DNA from 2 places in the Veillonella nakazawae genome. Region 2 is predicted to be linked to the other one. Evidence: riboswitches for the same ligand, from Rfam matches in the RefSeq annotation. Region 2 holds a riboswitch; the other holds the start of a gene.
The links. Region 2 has a riboswitch for cobalamin ahead of nikB (nickel ABC transporter permease). Riboswitches for the same ligand answer to the same signal wherever they lie in the genome.

Region 1 (3,436 bases), 280 kb from region 2:
AGCAGCTCGTTTTTGACACAATGTTTCTTGATTTTCTGGTTTAGGATCAAGTAACTCTTCTGTCATATTCGCATACATATTGTTACCAACTGCTACGTCCTTACGGAATGCAAGGTTCTTAAAGCGTTCATCGAGGATGGCTTTCACTTGAGCTTGAGGATAGCCTTCTTTCAATGCGGCAATGATGCCACCTTTAGACTCGATTGTTTGGAACTCAGACCAGATTTTTTCGCATAGTTCAGCAGCTAATGTTTCCACGTACCAAGAACCGCCTACAGGGTCCACAGGTTGACGCAACTCAAATTCAGTTTGCAACATAACTTGAATGTTACGAGCAATACGGCGAGAGAAATCATCCGCTTTGCGAATTGGTTGGTCGAACGGAGATACTTCAAGGCTGTTCAAACCGCCTACAACACCAGAGAATGCTTGTGTCGTATTGCGCAACAAGTTTACATATGGGTCGTATACAGTTTTTGTGAAAGCCGATGTTCTGCCGTGTACATGGACGGCACGGTCCGCTTCTTCAGCACCGAAAGCTTCCATAATGCGAGCCCAAAGTACGCGCAAGGCACGCAATTTAGCAATTTCCATAAAGAAATTAGCCCCTAAGGAGAATGTGAACATCATGCTCTTCGCGATGGTGTGAATATCGATGTTCCGTTGTGCTAATTGACGCACGTAGCAAACAGCTGTTGCCAATGCATAGGCAACCTCTTGCACATCGTTAGCGCCGCCATTAGCGTATACATCGCCAGATACGAGTACTGTTTTAAGCTCTGGAGCTTGTTCTTTAGCCCACACAACAGTATGTGCCATTTCATCAAAGGCTGTATCTAAGGAAATGTGCAAAGCACCATCTTTCACCCAAACACCGATAGGGTCAGCACCAACGAGACCTTTCAAATCAGATGTTTGTTTTTTAGCGCCTTTCACAGTAGCCGCTAACATGCCAAGCAAGATGGCTGCAGAAGCACCTGTTTCAATGTACAAAGGATTTTCCTTCAAATTGAAGCGGTCAATCAATTGTTTGCAGTCATCCATAGTGGATACAGATGTACCACCAACGCCAACGGATGCGCCTACTTGCACATCTTGATCATGGCGTGTTGCTTCATCTAGGCGGATGTTGTGAATGGTGCCACCTTTTACAATCTCGTATAAACTTGCATGATTGGCATCCTTAGGCAAAGAGTCATCTACATATTGGGATACACCCCAAGAGTCTTTAATATAACCACTTGCCTTAGTACCACGTAGGAACTCACCTGCCCCAGGGTATACGCCCTTTGGAATTGCTTCTGCATGCAGTGCAGGTGTGTAAATTGGCTGCAACGTGATACCTTCATAGGTTTTCGTGAACATCTTCTTGTGGAAGTCGCCACCTTTTAACGCCTTTTCAACTTCAGCCTGCCATTGTTCATACGTAGGTTTCTCAAATTCATCAAAGGATACAGGAGCTAATAGATCGCGTTCAGCATCCTTTGAAGTCTTTTTGTCAGACATATATGTGCCTCCTTTTCAACTCGAAACCATACCGAGAAACAGCGCACCGTACCTGCGAATTGTTATACACATACATCACACGAGCTTTCCTATACTTGGATCACATCAACCTCAAATATGTGTCCATCAATTCATTAACTATGAAGCCTGATATATATGCTTAACAGCCACTTTCAAGGGCAACAAAAAACGTGCCACCCAAAAGTGACACGTAAGGTTTCTTATTGAAAGGTACGCCAAAAAACACTGAAACCAGCATACCCCAATCCCCTTCCTATCGCTCGTAGGTACATAACGGTGATTATCAAATAGGCAGTTCTCCTGGCTCGGGCTCATCACCTCGCTTTCGCCTTCCCAGATTTCTCCAGTGACATTTTTGAAAGCAGGCTCGTCCTTACAGTGGCGGGACCGCATCGGCTTGTACCGATTTCTCTATTAAGTCTTGTGACACCTATTCTCTATATTCGTTGTTCTAAGTCCAATATAGTGTAACAATATGCACAAAGTCAATGAACATAACAGTTAATCATAAGTATCAAATTTTAGGTTATAACTAATGCATATTTAAAATGACAAAAACTCATCACTTTCAAATATACGTATTCATCGCTATCAAATATACGTATTCATTGTCTGCAAATCGAGTTATAAATCGAGTACAAATCATCATAAAATCTAAGCCTACGCACAAATGCAAGCACAATGCGTGATATAATGAATACAATCACAAGGAGGCATTATGGAGCACACAAGTAAAAAAGGTCTAATGACAGCCCTTAGTTGCTATATCATCTGGGGCTTACTCCCTCTCTATTGGGCATTATTAAACCATGTTTCACCATATAATATACTGGCGCAGCGCATTATCTGGTCAGGCATTTGCATGGCCATCGTCGTATTTGGCCTACATTTTAAACAGTTCAAAAAAGACTTTCAATTACTAAAAGAACAGCGCTCACAACTATTACTACTGTTGGTAGCATCAGTCATCATCAGCGTAAATTGGTTTACCTACATTTGGGCCATCGCCAACAATCAAGTTATGGACACGAGCCTTGGCTATTATATCAACCCACTCTTTAATGTAGTGTTAGGTGTCATCCTATTTAAAGAGGTCCTATCTGTACCGAAAAAGCTAAGCGTCCTCATCGCTACCATCGGTATCGCCTTGCTCACCTATCAAGTGGGATCCTTGCCGTTAGTGTCGATGATCCTTGCCGTTTCCTTTGGCCTCTATGGGGTCGTAAAAAAGAAACTGCTCATCTCGCCCTTTACGAGCATCGCTTTTGAGGCTTGGCTATTAACACCACTAGCCTTACTCTATACGACCATGATCGATAATACAGTATGGTCCTATTTCAGCACAGACTGGTATACGTCCATGCTACTCATAGCATGCGGTCTAACAACATCGGTTCCATTGGTGCTATTCTCCTATGGGGCCCAACTATTGCCACTCAACCTACTAGGCTTCCTACAATATGTCTCCCCTACCATTGCCTTGTTGCTAGCTATTTTCTACTTTGGTGAAAGCTTTGGCACACCGCAAATGATTGCCTTCGGTTGTATCTGGATAGCCTTAGTGTTGTTCTCATTATCCAATCAAATTACAACGCGCATTAGCCTAAAAAAATAAGCAATATAATAATCAACTAAAAAAGCTGTATCAAATGATATCCTCATTCGATACAGCTTTTTATATAATACTTACATTAACTTATGCTTATATAATATCCACACTAAGTTACGCTTATATGATGCTCATACTTATATTAACTCATATATAACGTATCCGTCTTAAACCGTATTAACTCTATTGATCCAATTCATTCATATTGGTGGTATTCATATTGGAAATATAACGGTTATAGGCCTCAACCATATGTTTATAATCGTTATCTTGTTTGGATCCCATATAGGTACGAATGGC
Region 2 (3,436 bases):
GGACCATTTCGATTTTCCCGCCGAAATAACCAGCTACAGCACCGATAATAGTACCAATGCTTACCATGATAACAACGATACTGACACCCATAAACAAGGATAACTGTGTACCATAAATGATGCGAGACAATACATCACGACCAAGCTTATCTGTACCAAACCAATGTTGACTACTTGGCGCTTGTAATGCTTGACTCAGATTTGAGCTAAAAGCATCACCCGGAGCAAGCCATGGTGCAAATATAGCTATGAGAACTACCACAATCATCAAGGCGCTATAGAAAGAGAACAATTTATGTTTTTGAATAAATTCTGCCATTATGCTCTCTCCCTTTTTAATCTAGGGTCTAACAAGATATATGACGCATCAACTAATGCATTAATACACATATATGCTAAGGCAACCCACAACACAAAACCTTCGATCAATGGATAGTCGCGCATGGTAATGGCATATACTGCCATATTCCCAAGGCCAGGCCAGGAGAATACCATTTCAATAACTGCAACACCGCCTAATAACCAACCGATAACAACGCCCAGTATAGTGATAAGTGGTAATACTGCATTAGGCAAAATATGACCGAATAAAATTTTCATCTCACTCACACCACGAGCACGTGCGCCGATAACATAATCCTTTTGCATTTCTTCAAGAATAACGAGACGAACTTGGCGCATGTACTTGGACCCGACTACAACAGCTAATGTAACGGCTGGTAGAATTACACCGATAGGAGTTACACGAGAAGATGCAATAGGAACAAGTCCTAATTTAAGGCCAAAGATATAAATCAGTACAAGGCCTAACCAGAATGATGGCATAGACACGCCTACAAAGGAAGCAACGCGCAACAGATAGTCGATCCATTTGTTTCGATTTAAGGCGCTTATAATCCCTGCCGGCAATGCATAGAGCAATGTAAATACTAATGCTGTACCTGCTAGCATAACTGTCCCTGGCAAAGCCTCCAACATACGATCTACAACAGGCTTTTTAGCAGAGTAACTCATCCCTAAGTCACCTTGTGCAGCATTCACAACCCAGTTTGCATATTGCACTATAAACGGTTTATCTAACCCAAGCTGAGCTCGAGTTTCATCGATAAGCTCCTGAGATACAATTGTATCTGCCGTTTCTAGTAACATCGTTACTGGATCGCCTGGTGCTAAATAAGTGAGACAAAATGTTAAAAAAGTAATGCCAAACAGTGTAACAATGAATTGACCTAGCTGTTTAGCAAAGCGTTTGCCCATAGGCGCCTCCTCCTATACTCTCTAAATACTACAATAATCTAAATGAACAACTAATATGCTTATTTCTCCCGATATAGCAGAGGTGCATATAGGAAAACGACAAAAAAGGTTAGTCCACCTGACTAACCTAAATTAAGTATAGTATGTACAATACCATACATTTAGAGCAGGCTTTCTGACTCATGATTCATCGCAATATTTCGGCCTTCCCAGTTTCCCAGTGACCCTATAATGAAACCTTGCTCCTCATTACAGCTATTTGCATAGTATGGGATTTACACCCATTTTCCTCTTTTACGCTCGGTATACCCCGACACTCATTAGTTTATTCATTTTTATCGATTATAAATATACTATATTAATAATATGTTTACAATACATATACCCCTTAGGGGTATTGTTATATTTAGTAAAATCAATATAATTTTTATACTAATAAAAATTATCGATTACTGAACAAGTCTCTATTTATGTATAAACCCATACAAATCACTTTATATATATGATTTTTTCCGTATTAACTGTATCCAACTGTATATATATTAATTATTATTATAATGGTAATTTTCTCATGAATTTTTTTTATACATACCGAAAAAACTCTTAATCACTTTAGCAACTATCAATTATTTATAATCAATAAAATTATAATTAATAAGTCTGATTAATATACCAAAAAGAGGCTGTTACTAAGTAACAGCCTCTTATAAGACGAGAGATATTCAGTTAATCGATACTTTGTTGTAAGCGGTGCGCTTTGCGTGTAGCCCACGCTTTACGCAAAACATAGATCACAAGACCAATGCTTACTGCCACGGCACTACCAACCATAGCATCAAAGCCACATGCATAGATAGCATATAAGCAATACACAACGCCTGCACCAAATACGTAATTGTAGCGTTTAATACGGCTTTCAGCTACGCCAGCCATACGCATCATTGTAGGTACAGCTAAGATGCACAATACATATGGTACTACGTTAGTTACAACCGCTAAGTTTACCAATACTTCAAATTGCTCACGCAAAGAATCACTTGCAGTGAACAATGTAAGTAATGTTTCAACAGCGAGTAGAATGAATACGCCACGAACAGGAGCATCATTACTATTTACACGAGCGAATACTTTAGGGAAGTAACCATGTTCCGCTGCGCTTTTAAATACGCGAGACAATGTGAATTGCCAGCAAAGTAAAGCGCCAAAGCAAGAAATAACCATTGCAGCCATCACGATATTTGCAATTGTATCATTGAACATGTATACGAATGTCAAACCGAATGGTGCGTTAGAATTTAATAAGTCGATGTTAGGCACGATACCGGCCATAACGTTTGTGGACAAGATGTAAACCACTGCCACTGCTAATGTACCCGCTACAGTTGCGATAGGTACGTTTTTCTTTGGATTCTCAACAGCATCAGCATTAGCCGCTGCGGACTCAAATCCTAGGAAGCCCCACAAAGTGAGGGAAATGGATTGTTTTACTGCATCGTAAAACGGAAGATCATTTGGGTTCCAAGCCGCCCAATAAATAGACGGGTCAAACCAATACCAGCCGATTGTACCAATTAATAAAACCGGCACAATAGAGCCCCAAATAGTCATGTTGCTGAGTCGACCTGTGAAGCGATTACCACGGAAGTTCAAAATCGCTGCAAACCACAAAAGCACAATTGTTACTTGGCTTGTTTGTGTTGCATTAAGGTCAACACCAAAGAAAGCTGCGCCATAACCTACGGCAGATACCGCGATGGCGATATTAGCAATGATGAGAGATATGCTGTAAGCATAGCTCGCCATAAAATGTCCAGTTTTACCGAAGCGGTGTTCTGCATAACCGCCCATGCCCCCTCTAATCTGAGAGAACATACCCGCTTGAGCAAAAATATACGCTAACAGAAGCGCACCCACAGCTGTTACGAGCCAAGATAAAACTGAAATAGTACCAACTTGAGCCAAATTAGTTGGTAACATAATGATCCCAGCTCCTAGCATATTGGCTGCTACCATTGTGGTTAGCTGGAATACAGACATTTTTTTAGCGGTGGTTTTCATGTATCAATCCCCTTTCAAAAGGTGAATTTTTTCTCGTCCATAATTCACTTAAATATAATATACCGCTAAGTAAATTCAGTTCGTGCTGTGATGGGCTTGAATGTGAATTTACCGTTGTTAT

Region 1: it holds a riboswitch for cobalamin, as region 2 does, so the genes downstream of both, VEIT17_RS09345 (methylmalonyl-CoA mutase family protein) here and nikB (nickel ABC transporter permease) in region 2, are expected to answer to the same signal.

What each region holds. Positions count from the first base shown of each region.
Region 1 is NZ_AP022321.1:2,000,282-2,003,717, forward strand. Features, by position in the region: gene VEIT17_RS09345 (methylmalonyl-CoA mutase family protein) at 1-1,506, opposite strand, end outside; cobalamin riboswitch at 1,801-1,976, opposite strand; gene rarD (EamA family transporter RarD) at 2,246-3,142, shown strand; gene VEIT17_RS09355 (DUF3829 domain-containing protein) at 3,320-3,436, opposite strand, start outside.
Region 2 is NZ_AP022321.1:1,722,296-1,725,731, forward strand. Features, by position in the region: gene nikC (nickel transporter permease) at 1-319, opposite strand, end outside; gene nikB (nickel ABC transporter permease) at 319-1,257, opposite strand; cobalamin riboswitch at 1,406-1,593, opposite strand; gene potE (putrescine-ornithine antiporter) at 1,984-3,315, opposite strand.